Regions from separate parts of the Sphingobacterium sp. UME9 genome, predicted to be linked through region 1. Evidence: riboswitches for the same ligand, from Rfam matches in the RefSeq annotation. Region 1 holds a riboswitch; each other region holds the start of a gene.
What was found. A riboswitch is a leader RNA that binds a small molecule or an ion and turns the genes downstream of it on or off. The one in region 1 is predicted to bind thiamine pyrophosphate.

Region 2: linked by a shared signal. The riboswitch ahead of pnuC (nicotinamide riboside transporter PnuC) and the one ahead of thiM (hydroxyethylthiazole kinase) in region 1 are both predicted to bind thiamine pyrophosphate.
Region 3: linked by a shared signal. The riboswitch ahead of thiS (sulfur carrier protein ThiS) and the one ahead of thiM (hydroxyethylthiazole kinase) in region 1 are both predicted to bind thiamine pyrophosphate.

Annotation. Positions count from the first base shown of each region.
Region 1 is NZ_LZZP01000013.1:1,179,412-1,184,739, forward strand. Features, by position in the region: gene A9970_RS23965 (GIN domain-containing protein) at 1-69, opposite strand, end outside; gene tenA (thiaminase II) at 310-966, opposite strand; gene thiD (bifunctional hydroxymethylpyrimidine kinase/phosphomethylpyrimidine kinase) at 953-1,792, opposite strand; gene thiE (thiamine phosphate synthase) at 1,789-2,421, opposite strand; gene thiM (hydroxyethylthiazole kinase) at 2,411-3,214, opposite strand; TPP riboswitch at 3,297-3,389, opposite strand; gene A9970_RS23990 (VanW family protein) at 3,453-4,295, opposite strand; gene A9970_RS23995 (hypothetical protein) at 4,421-5,328, opposite strand, start outside.
Region 2 is NZ_LZZP01000013.1:1,726,527-1,731,854, forward strand. Features, by position in the region: gene fabG (3-oxoacyl-[acyl-carrier-protein] reductase) at 1-544, opposite strand, end outside; gene A9970_RS26425 (malate:quinone oxidoreductase) at 1,057-2,556, shown strand; TPP riboswitch at 2,571-2,715, shown strand; gene pnuC (nicotinamide riboside transporter PnuC) at 2,771-3,388, shown strand; gene A9970_RS26435 (acyl-CoA dehydrogenase) at 3,375-4,454, shown strand; gene A9970_RS26440 (DUF6796 family protein) at 4,668-5,328, opposite strand, start outside.
Region 3 is NZ_LZZP01000003.1:1,567,474-1,572,801, forward strand. Features, by position in the region: gene A9970_RS08320 (alpha-L-rhamnosidase) at 1-1,586, opposite strand, end outside; TPP riboswitch at 1,747-1,842, shown strand; gene thiS (sulfur carrier protein ThiS) at 1,902-2,108, shown strand; gene thiC (phosphomethylpyrimidine synthase ThiC) at 2,154-3,968, shown strand; gene A9970_RS08335 (thiamine phosphate synthase) at 3,965-4,582, shown strand; gene A9970_RS08340 (thiamine phosphate synthase) at 4,528-5,160, shown strand; gene A9970_RS08345 (thiazole synthase) at 5,157-5,328, shown strand, end outside.

The DNA.
Region 1 (5,328 bases):
CGTTTCGCGTTCTTGTGCCTGAGCTACATATAAAAATGAAATAAAGGCAATGGTTAAGATTCTTTTCATTATTTTCTGTTATTAGTTTAAATTTATTGTTACTGAAAGTTTCATTTTAATTTCCCTTTTTATCGTTTCTTATGTGCTTATGCACAGGCTCTATTGTTAACTGCCACCTATAGTATAATAGTAGTGCCAAAACTTTAAATCCGTTTAAAATACTGATTAACACTAGTTTTGTTCCTGAGTGCTATTTTCGTTAATGCTCATTTTTGAACATCAACTGTTCGGTATCGGACAATAGTTTGTTTACCATACCCTTCGTTTGTAGGCTGCTAACCAGAATTGATACTCTAATTGGGAAGCTGTTATAAATACTTGTCGCATCTTCTCCCGTTTTGTTGCAGTAGTTTCTGCTGCAATTTTGTCAACGTAGTTTTTCGCCTTGATAACGCCCTGTGCAAAATCCTCACCGCTATAGGTTTCTATCCATTTGGAATAGGGATTTCCCTGTGTATTTGCTGTCGATACAATGTGATCTCCGACCTCCTTATAAATCCAAAAACAGGGGAGTGTTGCCGCCATAGCGACCTCAACGCACTCGAAAGCGGCTACACTTTTTAGAAAATGGACATAATGATGGCAGGTTGGTTCGATTTTGTTGCTCTTGTCGGCAGGACTTAAACCAAATTCCCGAAAGTAATTTTCGTGTAATGCCCGTTCAACAAGAAGCGCATTGCGACCAAATTCGAAATAGTCCAATGCTTGTTGATTATCCGTGCTTTTAGCACCTATAAAAGCAAGGACGCGGCCAAATTCTTCTAAATAGAAAGCATCCTGCTGCATGTAAAATTGAAATTTATCCAGGGGAAGACTGCCATTACTAAGCTGAACAATAAACGGCATAGCAAGTATATCTGAATAAATTGATGTTATTGAATCCCAGGCATGATCAGTCCAGTTCATATTGAATAAGTTTAATCGGATTGTGGAAGTGATTTAATGGCCCATTTCCTTTGCCAATGACGAGGTCTTTGCTACCAGCTATTGCTGCGTGTATATAGGCCAATGCGAAGTCTACTGCGCTAACGAGGCCAACGCCTTGTGCCAAATGGCTCGCAATTGCTGAAGAAAGCGAACAACCGGAGCCATGTGTATTTTTGCTGTTAATTTTTTGTGATTTGAATTCAATTGTTGGATTCTTCTGCTGGAACAACAGGGATGTTAACTCTTGACTTTGGAGATGCCCGCCTTTAATCAGTACGGATTGACACCCCTTGGCCAACAAGCTATTTCCCGCTTTTTCCATTTTCTCGACATTGTCAATAACTTCGTCTACTAAAACACTTACCTCATCTAAATTTGGTGTAATCAGCGTTGCTAAAGGAAAAAGAAGTTCTATGCAGGCCTGAATTGTATCATCGTGAATGAGCTTGTGCCCGCTGGTCGATACCATGACTGGATCAAATACGATAGGTCCTTTATATTCTTTTAAATAGGCGCTAATAAGCTCCACAAGTTCAATGTTGTGTACCATCCCTATTTTGATTGCATCGGGATAGATGTCGTCAAAAATAGCATCTAATTGGTCTCGGACAGCGTTCGTAGGAATTTCATAAATATTTCTTACACCTTGTGTATTCTGTACGGGTAGGGCAGTTAAGGCATTCATGGCATAACATCCTAATGCAGATATCGTTTTGGTGTCTGCTTGTATACCTGCACCACCACTACCGTCGAAACCTGCAATGCTGAGTACAGTGTGGACGCGGTATTTTTTATCTTTTGTCATTTTAATAGTTCTTTTAGTTGTGCACTGGCAGCTCTGGGATCTTGACTTTGGCATATGGCCGAAACGACTGCAATGGAGTCTGCACCTGCATTCCAGGTCTCTTCTGCAGTTTGTAAGTTCATCCTTCCGATTGCGATCAATGGTTTTTCCGTCCTACTCCGAAGTTGTTTTAAACCCGCAATTCCCCATTCAGTAACCGTATCCACCTTTGTTTTCGTTGAAAAAATGGGACTTACACCAAGGTGGTCAACGGCGTACATTTGTTGACTTTCCAGTTGTTGCATGTCTTCTATTGACCAGCCAATAGTTAATTTATCGCCATATTTTTCACGAATAGCGAGCGGCTGGAAATCATTTTGACCCACATGTACTCCCCATGCCTCGATTTGGGCAGCGATTGCTACAACATCATTGATCACGAGCGGAATACCATAATGATCGGTCAGTTTTTTCAAGCGCAAGGCTTTATCCAAAAATGTAGCCGGATCGTCAGCTTTTTCGCGCAGTTGTATAAGATCGACTCCACCAATAATGGCCTCTTCCGCGACACTGAGCCAATTTTGAGGATAACAGTCTCGCTCAGAAATCACCAAATATAAAGGGTAGGGGAAAAGCGGATTAATGCGCATAGCGTTTGATCTTGAGCTTTGATTTTAGACGTTCTGCATTGAGCTGATAGAGTTCATCATAGAGATTCAATTGCAGGGTACCCGGGCCAGCTGCTGTTTGGGCAGCGAGTTCTCCCGCCAAGCTCAAAATGGACACACCGGCAACAGCTGCTTCAAAATATTGGTCTGTAACACCTAGAAATGCACCAATAAGCGCAGTAGCGCTACAGCCAAGTCCAGTTACCTGTGTCATTAAAGGGTTGCCATTAAAAACTTCAACCCGGTATTGCTGTGAAAGGATATAGTCTACTTCTCCAGAAATACAGATAATGGAGCCGGTTTGCTCTTGTAATAATTGGCCAAATCGGAGGGCATCTTTACTTGCTGTCGTGCTGTCGACTCCTTTTGTGTTCGGTTGGTTGAAGTTGTATAGCGTCATGATTTCTGATGCATTTCCACGAATAACCGTTGGTTTGAGATCCAGTAGATTGGATAATAAATCATTGCGGAATGCTGATATTCCAGCACCAACAGGATCAAGTACCCATGGCCGTCCAATGGTATTGGCATGTTCGGTAGCAACCAGCATAGCTTCGGCTGTTTCTTCACTCAAGGTGCCGATATTAATGACAAGAGCTTGTGCAATATCGACAACCTCGCGTACTTCTAATGGACTGTGTACCATCACAGGGGACGCTCCTAAGGCTAAAAGTGCGTTGGCAGTATTGTTCATCACGACTAGGTTTGTGATGTTGTGTACAAGGGGTTTTTCAACCCTCAGCTGCTCTAATAAATTGATAATTGAATCTTCCATTCTTTTTACATATGCTAAGATGTACTTTGTGGCCTTGGAGGGAAGAAGAGCGATAGCCTGTGCAGTAAAGGAGTATGCTGTACAGTGGATTTTTGCTTTTCCCTACGCCGGTATAAACCGAATCAGGTTCAAAGGGACTATCTCAATTCTATACAGAATACCCCCAAAGCCAGACCAAACTTAAACAAAAAAGAGGACTTTTCATATCAGTCATTTTTCGATCACTTAGCTTGTTGAATTAATCGGCCGTATTTTGATCGGCACTAATTTCAATATACGCAGTAGGAACATAGGTGACGCGGGCAAAATTTTTGGTCAAGAGCTCTGTCTCTAAAACTTTTCCACCCTGAAACTTTAAAAACTTCTCGCGCCAAATCTCATTTTTACGAAAGAACTGATTGTCTATTTTAAGAAATTGATGTTCTTTTTCAAAGACATGATACGCAAAATCCAGTTCTTGATCGATCCTCAATTCACCTTCTAAACATTTGTCTGTGAACCAGAGATTTATTTGAAAGGTGTAAGGCGTGTTGTTGGTGAATTGATAATCACGATAGTTATAAAAGACGGTAGCTCCACTACCGAATGGCAAAACACGGCCATCGTCAGGAAAAGGGTCAAAAGAGTGGTGATAACGTTCATTGACGGTGAGTGGACTATGGATAACAAGCCAATGGATGAGGTTGGATATTTGACAGATTCCACCGCCAATACCCGCTCTTGCTTCACCAAAGGATAACTCCATGCCGGGCAGATATCCTTTTTTTACAGTGGGTAGTCCAACGAGTTTACAAAATGAAAAGGTTTCCTTCGGTCTGATCAGAATGCTATTAATCTGTGCTGCTGCAATTTTCAGGTTGGTAACTTTGTTGATCTGCAGTTGCATATTATTTTCGCCCAATTTTTTTAATAAGACAGACTGATGCTTTTTAATACGAAAGGGAAGTTTTTCAGCTGATTTAGCTGTGCTGTATTTCTTATTATCAAATAGCCAAACGGCTTTGCGCTGCACTCTTCTCGCCCATACTGCAATAAAATAGAGTATGGGATGGTGTTGACTGATCAGTTTTCTTTTTCTCAATTTGACGTTTATGTATCGCTATCAAAATTAGTGCAGAAATGTGTTTTTTGCCGAATTTCGTCGAATATTTTTTTATCAAAATCAAGAATCTTATTGTCTGAGCTTAGTGCAGTTTTTCAGTTCGTTTAGTTGGTTTTCTTTGCCTGTATGTATTTTGCTGTTAACTTTCCCTCCTTGTTATATATCAAGCTTTCGTAGGTACAGTTTCCGAGATCTTTTACAATAGATTTTTGTTGTAATACACCCTCATAATAAAACTCATCAATCGTTTCGTTGGCTCGGTACGATCGCTTGATTTCGGCTGTCAGTCGATCGCTTTGATCGAAGGTTTGGCGTAGTGAGTAGTCACTTGTTTCCGGACTATCATACTGATAGCGGACGCGACTTTCTCTTTGATCATTTCTGCCCGAAATCTCTTCAGTAATTCGATTCTGTTGATCATAACTGTAAATGGTCCAGTCTCTCCGTTGATATACAAAATGAATGGATTCACTTTTTATAACCTGGAGTTTACTGTTCAAGTGATAAATCATCGCCGATTCAAATGTAGGATCGTAGGAAACAATGGCATTTGGGAGATACCGGTAAATTGTACTGCTGCTCCACTTACTATTTCGAAGGTACTGTATGGAGTCGATAAGTCCGAATTGATTATAGCATCTTTTGTTGTAATAATTATTTCCCCCGGAAAGATTGTTCGATGTGATCTCTTTGCCTTCTTCATATACAGTCGTCATAATTGCACCGGATTGCACCTCATTTTCGTCCGAAAACTGCTGCATTACATAAGTGCCGTCACATATATTCTTACGCTGACTGTAATAAAGAGGAAGAGCGGGATTTGCGATAACAGCCGCTGCATATTGCCCGGATGGAATAAATTGAACTTGTGCGATTGAGTCAAAGAAATGTGAGGCATTATATTGTGCCGAAGCTTTCTTTGACGCAATTGGTGTGCTGGTGTTTAATATCGGTTTGGCTGCTGCCAGATAGGTATTACTATCGTATATGATCTTGGGTTTTGCTAATCCAT
Region 2 (5,328 bases), 550 kb from region 1:
TTGCACGGATATTACGAGAACCTAATTCTTTAGCGATAGATTTTGTGAACCCAATAATACCAGCTTTTGATGCGGCATAATTTGCCTGACCGGCATTTCCTTGAACTCCAACAACTGAAGACATATTGATAAATGAACCTTTACGGTTTTTCATCATAATTTTCGAAGCAGCTTTTGTAACGTTAAAGACAGATTTTAAGTTGACATTTAATACATCATCCCAATTCTCTTCGGTCATACGCATTAACAAGCCGTCTTTTGTGATACCGGCATTATTTACAACGATATCCAATCCTCCAAAATCGGCAACGATCGCATTGATTAATTGTTCTGCTTCTTCGAATTTTGAAGCGTCAGAGCGATAACCAATCACTTTGGTGCCGAAAGCTTGAAGCTCCTGTTCTAGCGCCTGTCCTTTTTCGACAGAAGAAAGATATGTAAAAGCGACGTTAGCACCATGTTGTGCAAACACTTCCGCAATTTTCCTTCCGATTCCTTTTGATGCTCCTGTTACTAAAGCAATTTTTCCTTCAAGTATTTTCATCTGTATAAGTTATTTGTTCTTCAATTATTCACACTTAGGCATTTATGTCCATTTTCCACGCGCTGTCTTTCTCTCACAGCCCGTCTGTTATTGGAATTCAATACGAAACATGAACTCGTTTCCATTTGGTTTATCTTGGTTATTCCACAGTGCTTGTGTTTTTTCGATGCCGTCGTATTAGCGAATAAATGATCTTGTTTTTTAGCTATTGTGTACACTATTGCCTTTCGATGTTCTGCAAAAATGTTAAAACTATATTATAACACAAAATCTTTCGATAAATAACGGTTTAAAATAGAAAAACATTGTGTGCTGACCTTGTGTTTATCTTGGAGTGGGGGAGTGTTTTCAGGAAACAATTTCAGAATTTTACGGTAAGCGATCGCTCACTTAGGATTATTTTAATAAATCAATGGTATTTTTGAATAAGTGGTTCTAAAAAGTACAGTTTTTTGACAAAAGACTTGGACGTTTACCAAAAACTATATTAAATTTGCATCAATCACAAAAACATGAGCAAAAAATCAAATAAAGAAGTTGACGTTGTTCTGATCGGCGCCGGTATTATGAGTGCTACTTTGGGTACTCTAATCAATGAATTAAGCCCAGACGTTAATATTGAAATTCTTGAGCGTTTGGATGTTGTGGCTGCTGAAAGTTCTGACGCTTGGAATAATGCTGGCACGGGTCACTCTGCCTTATGCGAGTTAAATTATACCCCCGAACAGAAAGATGGTTCTGTAAAGATTGATAAAGCAGTTAAAATTGCTGAGCAATTTGAAGTGTCTAAGCAATTTTGGTCCTACCTCGTTGATAAAGGCATTATTGCCCAACCTGAAAATTTTATCCGTAGTATTCCACACATGAGTGCGGTTTTTGGTGAAAAAGATGCTAAATTCCTAAAGACAAGATGGGAAACATTGACGACCCAAAACTTGTTCAAAGGGATGGAGTATACCGAAGATACGGCATTGTTGAAATCGTGGATTCCATTGATGATGGAAGGACGCGAGGCCGACGAAAAAATCGCTGCGACAAAAATGGATCTGGGTACCGATGTTAATTTTGGGTCGTTGACACGTGATTTGATCGCTAATCTTGAAAATAAAGAAAATATTTCGATCTCCTTAAACCATGAAGTAATCGACATCGAACGTGAAGAAGATGGCCGTTGGGAAGTGGAGGTCAAAGATTTAAAGACAGGAACAAAGAGAGAAATCAAAGCAAAGTTTGTATTTATTGGGGCCGGTGGCCACTCGTTGTTGTTGTTGGAAAAATCTGGAATACCAGAAGCGAAAGGCTATGGCGGATTTCCTGTAGGGGGCCAATGGCTACGTTGTGTAAATGAAGAAATCATTAATACACATCATGCGAAGGTATATGGAAAAGCTTCTGTTGGAGCTCCTCCAATGTCTGTACCGCACTTAGATACACGTTATATTGATGGAAAGCAAGCGTTATTGTTTGGACCTTATGCAGGTTTTTCAACTAAATTCTTAAAACAAGGTTCTTACTTCGATTTACCCGCTTCTATCAAACTGTCCAATATCCGTCCGATGTTATCAGCCGGACTTGACAACTTACCTCTGACGAAGTATCTTATTACTGAAGTCATGAAGTCACCAAAAGATAAACTAGAGTCTTTAAAACAATTTATGCCTACAGCTAAATTGGAGGATTGGGTTATCGAGAAAGCAGGACAACGTGTTCAGGTCATCAAGAAAGATGAAAAGAAAGGTGGAATTTTAGAATTTGGTACAGAAGTCGTTTCTAGTGCAGATGGTTCTATTGCAGCGCTATTAGGAGCTTCTCCTGGAGCTTCGACCTCAGTTGCTATCATGATCAGCCTGTTGAAGAGATGTTTCCCTGAACGTGCGAAATCAGATGAATACCGTAAAAAACTACGTGAAATGATTCCTTCACACGGGAAATCATTGAACGATGATGCGCAACTATGTAAAGAAACGCGTACGCGTACGCACAAAGCGTTGAAATTGATTGATATAGAATAATCAATTCGACAGAAAATATACTTATGGGGTGCTTGGAATGACCATGGTCATTCTCGGCTGAGATTATACCCAATAAAAGCGATTGTACCTCCTTGTACAATCGCTTTTATATACCTGATCCAGGTAATGCTGGCGTAGGAATTTAATTTCAATAAAAACGTCCGTTTTTCTCCCATAGGTTTATTATGAATTACACGAAATAATAAACAAGGCGATGACTTCTGAAACAATTTTCGAAGCTTTTATAAAACAGATCCAACAGGCCACCATAGCGGAATGGTTAGGGGTATCCTTTGGTGTTTTACAGGTTTGGTTTTCCCGGCAAAATAAATCGATCAATTACATTTTTGGGATTATTGGTATCTTAATTTCTGTTTACGTATTATTCCATGCGAAACTATATGCAGAAATATTACTACATCTCTATTATTTGATCATGAGCATCTATGGCTGGATCTATTGGAAATATAGTAGTGATGTTGCTGCTCCCATAACGCATTGTGAGCCGAAAGAATGGTGGATAGTAGGGGGAATCTGTGCCCTCGGTTTTTTGTTGTTTTATTTCGGATTGGTACATTTAACGGATTCTGATGTACCGCTTTGGGACTCTGCGGTTTCCTGTACAGCTTGGGCAGGGATGTGGTTATTGGCAAAACGGAAGATAGAAAATTGGATATTGTTGAATATTAGTAATCTGATGGCAATTCCTTTACTGATCCATAAAGGGCTATTTCTTTATTCGGGCTTGACTTTGTTTTTATTTGTTATGGCATTTAGTGGATATTTTAATTGGAGGAGAATAATAAGTGAAGAAAGATATGCAACTCAGTAGCGAAGATATCGCCATTCTGAAAGATAATCAGGCTAAGGGAATCCATCAGAAAACATTGTCGGATGGACAACTCGAGCTCATTTTTCGTCGGAAATGGTTTAAGATTTGGGTTCCCCGTGCATTGGGTGGATTGGGACTGACTCTACCCGAAGGCCTCAACTTATTGGCTGACCTGGCTTATTGGGATGGGGGACTAGCCTGGACAGTAACGTTATGTTCAGGAGCAAATCTCTTTGTCGGTTTTATTGATCCGGTTTTAGGAGATCAGATTTTTAAAACGGATCGGGTTTGTTTCGGAGGAAGCGGACAGGCATCAGGTACAGCTACACGTGAAGGTGAACATTATCGGCTCCGCGGTTTTTGGAGATATGCTACCGGTGCTCCTCATTTAACCCATTTTACCTTAAATGCTGCAATTCAGGAGGCAGGAAAACCCGTGTTGGACGAAAAAGGTGAACCACTGATAAAATCATTTTTTGTGGATCGTGACCATGTACTGGTGCATTACGACTGGGATACATTTGGATTGGAGGCTACGGCTTCGCATTCCTTTTCGCTGGAAGACATACTCGTTGATGGTAGCCAGTCTTTTGAGATTGATGGGGCAAAAAGTACACGTAGCGAGCTGTTGTATCAATATCCCTTTATGCCTTTTGCGGAATTGACTTTACTGGCCAACTTTACGGGAATGTATAAGCGCTTTTTGGATTTAATCGAAAAACTATTTGTGTTAAAAAGCAATCAATCCAAATGGGAGAAGACTGAAAGTAAAGAAGCGTTTAGGGTACTCGATGACTTTCAGCAAGATTATGTTAATCGGACGGAAGCAATAATGAATTTGGTCGCTCTTTCTTGGGTAAATCTTCATGATGGCAATGATAATGCAGCAATTTATGAACAGATAGGGATACAAAGTCGAGATTTTGTGGAATCTATCTTGACAAATACAATAAGACTCTATCCGCATACCGGAATTTCGGGGGCCGCCATCGAACATGAAATCAATATAATCTTCCGGAATATTTTTACGGCTTCGCAACACAAGTTATTGCAAAAGAGCTTATAAACAAAAAAGACTATCCTAGGATAGTCTTTTTTGTTTATAGGACAAATGAAGATTTCGGGAGCATTGCCGATACAATTTAGATGGTCAATTTGTAAGGGAAACTAGTGCTCCTGTCTATCGAAATCCTAATTTGGAAAGCTTTAAAAAGTCTATTGAGGTGGAGATTGAATTCTTTTGTGTTAACTCAAAAGCTGCTATTATCCTAGTCAGCTGTTATTGTGATGTCTCTTTTTCCGAAGGTAGTTTGAAACAAAACAAAAGCAATAGAAAGAAAATCAAATAAGATATATTAAATGCAGCAGCTCCTATCCATCCTCTTAAGTCAGATGGAGGTAGGATTAATTTCAAAGGAAGCTGGTAAATGGTAAGAAATAGCGGACTGATCAATCCTGCCCATTTTGGTAGATTAGTTTTACCAGCAAATATAAAAATTGAAAATATTAAATAGGCGACTAACATCGTGATGATCGCTGTCCCCCATGTGATAAACATTGTTTTTTGAAAGCCAGCGGCGATTTTTAACAAATAGGGGTGGGCGACAGGATCGGTGTTATAGATTGCTTTGTAGATCTCTCCCGTAAAATAGAAAACAGCATGCCCCAAAGGCATAAGCATCACACTGATAACCAGTAAATAGTAGGTTCCCCTGGCATACCATGTATTCTTATCCAAAATGTATTGATATACCAACCAAACACCAGGTAGAAATAAAGTTGCTGTCATCGCAGCAATTAATGCCCCGAACATGAGGCGGTTGATTGATCCTTCAAGCATTAAAGTCGCAAGTCCAACGTCAACCTTTTCGGAATATGTACTATAAAAAAGAGGATAGTTTTTGGGATCTACATCAAAGCCCGCGACATATATATCGCCC
Region 3 (5,328 bases), on a different contig from region 1:
TGATCCGCCATCCATTTTTCATAAACTGTTATCCCGTCAAAATTGTATAAAGCTGTTTCAATCGCAAGGTGCCCATCCCCTGTCCAACCGTTCTTTTCGCGCTGCGGACAGTCCGTAGGATAGCCCATCAAATTGGACAAGTAGGCATTGTTGGTCGCTGTCCATAGTTTGTTGACCAACGCTGATGATGTCTTGAGCTGTCCAATAGCAGGCACATCACTATGCATAAAATAGGCGGTCACAGCCGAACTATCCAATGCAATTGCGGCACTGCTGCTAACCTCGACATAACGAAACCCTTTGTAACCGAACTTTGCCATAAACTCATCATCGCGACCACTTAAGGTCAATATATCGGTCTGAAAGGGCTCCTTTTCCTTATCGCCCCGATAATAAACATCAATATTGGACTGATCAAGATGCCCATCCGCCAACAACCGCTCACCATGCTTGATACGCAGAATAGTACCCGCAGCTCCTTTCACTTTAACTTTTGTAATCCCGGCCATATTCTGGCCCATATCGAACACATAGGTACGTTGGTCTATCTTTGTCACTGATTTTGGCTTATAGGACTTCACGAGCCGAATCGGTACCATCTGTTGGGAAACGATATGTGCAGATGGCGCATTTCTATACTGAACAGCCTGCCAGGCCGAATCATCGTATTTTGGTTTATCCCAGTTCGGTATTTCCAGTCTTGCATCGTAATGCTCACCAGTGTAAATATTATTATAAGTGATTGGTCCCGAAGCTGTCTTCCACTGCTTATCCGAAACAATGGTTTCCGTCGTTCCATCGATATAAACGATTTTCAGTTCTAAACAGAATGTTGGCCGGGCCCGCCATGGTGCTTTATCAAAGTTCCAAACGGCCAGTGGTTGATGATTATACCAGCCATTCCCCAAAACAACGCCAATGGCGTTCTCTCCTTTTTGAAGCTGCTGGGTTACGTCCGTCACGACATACAATGTGCGTCGGTCAAATCGAGTATACATTGGATCCAGACGATGGTCGCCAACGCGCTGGCCATTAATGGAAAGTTCATATAATCCTGCTGCGGCAATATATGCGCGGGCAGATTTTATCTGCTTATTTGCCTTAAATTCTGTTCTAAAATAAGGCGTTTCCCGCGCATGAATATCCTTATTGTCGCTGATCCATTTTCCTTTCCAAAGGTCCATTCCCATCATTCCTGTTTCGAAAGATGCTATTTCAGAACGTGTTGATACACCATCCTTATCCCATACTTTAACCCTCCAGAAGTACTTAGTCTGTGGCTTTAACTGTGTGCCGGTATAGGGCACTAACATGGAAGAACTGAGCTGTTTGCCACTATCCCAGCTATCTTTTGTCTCTTTCAGCAGTGCCAGCGAATCTTGCCCTAAAAGGATCTGATAAGCTTGTTGTACCGCACCTTTACGTTGGTCCTCAAGTCGCCAGCTAAGTCTCGGGTGAATTGCATCAATACCCAATGGATTGACCAAATGTTCGCATGTCAACTGCACGACGCTACAGTTGTTTTTAGATTGGGCATAAGTGTTGCTAGCGATACACAACAGTGTTGTCAATAAAATCCTACGCATTAAAAAATACTATTCTTGGTGGTTGTTAAATTGTTTTAGCTGATTCAAAAAACTAATATATCAAATATTTCCCACATACTGACCTGTACTTTCCTGCACAATATGCCTAAGTCTGCAAAATAAAATTCTTGCAACTTTCATAAAAATAACCTTATCTTAGTCGCAACTTTAGGGGTGTCTGCTCGTGCAGGCTGAGATTTTACCCTTATAACCTGATCCGGATCATACTGGCGTAGGGAAAAGTGAGCTGTCTACAAGGTGCATTGCTGTGCCTTTGTGTAGCCATTCCTAAAGTTTTACCAAAAAAATTAAGGAATGGAACTTACAATAAACCATCAGATTCGATTTTTCGACCCCCCACTTACTTCACTTGAAGGCTTGTTGCTTTTGGAATTATCTGGCAAAACTCAGGGTGTGGCTGTGGCCATCAACAACAAAGTCATCCCCAAAAAGGACTGGGCTACGACAACACTTAAACCTTACGATCAGATTATCTTAATTACCGCATCTCAGGGCGGATAGCCATTTCCAAAAAATCAACCGAGTAATTCACCCAATACAGAAAAAATGACAGCTGAAACAATTACGCAATCACCCTTTCCAAATGCAAAGAAAATTTTTGTATCCGGAAAACTATTTCCTATTCAAGTCGCTATGCGTCAAATCTCCTTGAGTCCAACCAAATTAACGAATGGAGAGGTAGAAATTAATCCGCCGGTAACAATCTATGATACTTCTGGACCTTATACGGATGACACCGTCCATATCGATATCCGGAAAGGCCTCCCTCGCCTTCGCGATCAGTGGATCTTGGATCGTCAGGATGTCATACAGCTGGCTAACATCAGCTCTGAATATGGACAAAAACGCCTTTCTGATCCAACGTTGGATGAACTCCGATTTGCGTATAGCCATAAACCGAAAGTAGCCTCTGCCGGTAGGAATGTCACCCAATTACATTATGCAAAGCAAGGCATTATTACCCCAGAAATGGAGTACGTTGCTATCCGTGAAAACCAACGTATCGAGCAGCTCACGGCCAGCACCCCCGGAATGGATCATCAGCATAAAGGACAAAACTTTGGTGCCAGAACACATGATAAAGCTATTACACCAGAATTTGTCCGTGAGGAAATCGCTGCCGGAAGAGCAATCATCCCTAATAATATCAATCACCCTGAAAGTGAACCCATGATTATCGGGCGCAACTTTCTAGTTAAAATTAATGCCAATATTGGCAATAGCGCCGTAAGTTCAAGTATAGAGGAAGAAGTTGAAAAAGCGGTATGGGCCTGTCGTTGGGGAGCCGATACCATCATGGATCTATCCACTGGCAAAAATATTCACGAAACCCGCGAATGGATTATCCGTAACTCGCCCGTTCCAATCGGTACAGTACCGATCTATCAGGCGCTCGAAAAAGTGAAGGGGGTGGCCGAGGACCTTACCTGGGAAATATTCAGAGATACCTTGATTGAACAGGCCGAACAGGGTGTTTCGTACTTTACCATACACGCCGGCGTACTGCTTCGTTATATCCATCTCACGGCATCTCGAGTAACGGGCATTGTCTCCAGAGGAGGGTCTATCATGGCCAAATGGTGTCTTTTCCACCACAAAGAGAACTTTCTTTATACTCATTTTGAGGAGATCTGTGAGATCATGAAGCGATATGATGTTGCTTTTTCACTTGGCGATGGTCTCCGTCCAGGAGCCATTGCGGACGCCAACGATGCGGCTCAATTTGCTGAGCTCGAAACACTGGGCGAACTCACCAAGGTCGCCTGGAAACACGATGTTCAGGTGATGATCGAAGGTCCGGGCCATGTTCCTATGCAATTGATCAAAGAGAATATGGACAAACAATTGGCCTGTTGTGACGAAGCTCCATTTTATACCTTGGGTCCCTTAACAACTGATATTGCTCCAGGTTATGACCATATCACATCAGCCATTGGAGCTGCGATGATCGGTTGGTATGGATGTGCGATGCTTTGCTATGTGACCCCCAAAGAACATCTGGGCTTACCAAATAAAAAAGACGTTAAAGACGGTGTAATCACCTATAAACTAGCTGCCCATGCGGCCGATTTGGCCAAAGGACATCCAGGTGCACAATACCGTGATAATGCCTTGAGTAAAGCGAGATTTGAATTTAGATGGGAAGATCAATTCAACCTTTCCCTGGATCCAGATACCGCACGTGAATATCATGACGAAACGTTGCCGGCAGATGCGGCCAAAGTGGCTCACTTCTGCTCCATGTGCGGTCCCAAATTTTGCTCCATGAAAATTACGCAGGAAATCAGAGATAGTGCCGCACAAGGGATGCTGGAAAAATCGCAGGAATTCATCGCACAAGGAAAAGAGATTTATTCATGATCATCGCTTTGACAGCAGCAGAAACGATCCCTTCTGAAAAAGGGATTATAGATGCTTTGTTCAAAGAAGGACTTGATATCCTGCATTTGCGCAAGTATCATTTTACGGACCTACAAATGTCCAGGTACGTTGAATCTATAGATTCAACGTACCTGGATAGATTGGTCCTACATTCCCACCCTCACCTATCGGTTGAGCTCGGAATCGCGCGTATTCATATGAACGAAAAGAATAGAAAGGATAGATCAACAAATCAAATGCTGCCTACAACAATCTGTTCAACATCTGTGCATGATATCGATCAATTCAATAGCCTTGATGAATGTTGGGCCTATGCTTTTCTAAGTCCATTATTTCCGAGCATCTCTAAAGTGGGGTATGGAGTGCATAATGCAAGGCTGGATCAGCTCCCGTCACGCTCCAACTTTACTGTTGGTCTCATCGGTCTTGGAGGGATAAACCAAGGCAACTGTCTTATTCCGATGCAGCAAGGTGCAGATGGAATTGCCTTATATGGTACTTTATGGAAGCACCCTGATCCAGTTCAAAATTTTATAGCATGCAAACAAAAATTATGGAAAAACTCCAATATATATCGCAGGGACAAACATTAACTGAACAAAAAAATAACATACTGAAAGCGCTGGATGCTGGGGCCAAATGGATACAGATCAGATGGAAGGACGCCGATGAAAAGAGCCGATACCTGCTTGCAGAACAGATCAAGCAAACCTGTTCCGAATTCGGTGCCAGCTGTATCATCAATGACCATCCTTCGCTTGCAGCGGCTATAGACGCAGACGGCGTGCACTTGGGACTGGATGACTGCAGCGTCACAGCTGCCCGGGACATATTGGGTGCAGGAAAAATAATCGGCGGTACTGCCAATAGCTTTGCGCATGTAGAACAAAGAATAAGTGAACATTGTGACTATATCGGACTCGGACCATTCAACTATACCACAACAAAACAAAAACTAAGTCCTCTATTGGGGATTACAGGATATGAAAACATCATCCAACAAGTCCGCCTAGCAGGCTTGCCCCCTATTCCAATATTCGCAATTGGCGGTATAAGCCAACTTGAAGATATCCAACAGCTATTAGAAATTGGAGTTTACGGTGTAGCACTCTCTGGAATCGTAACCAAGACTCCAAACATTGTTTCATCCATCAATAAAATTTTATTATGAGCAACCTACATATAGCCGATCGCGTATTTGAATCCAGATTATTTCTGGGTACGGGCAAATTCGGTAATCTCACAGAAATGAGCGATGCCATTGTGGCTTCGGCCTCCCAATTGGTCACCGTTGCCCTCAAACGAATCGACCAGACCAGCGCAGACGACAGTCTCATCA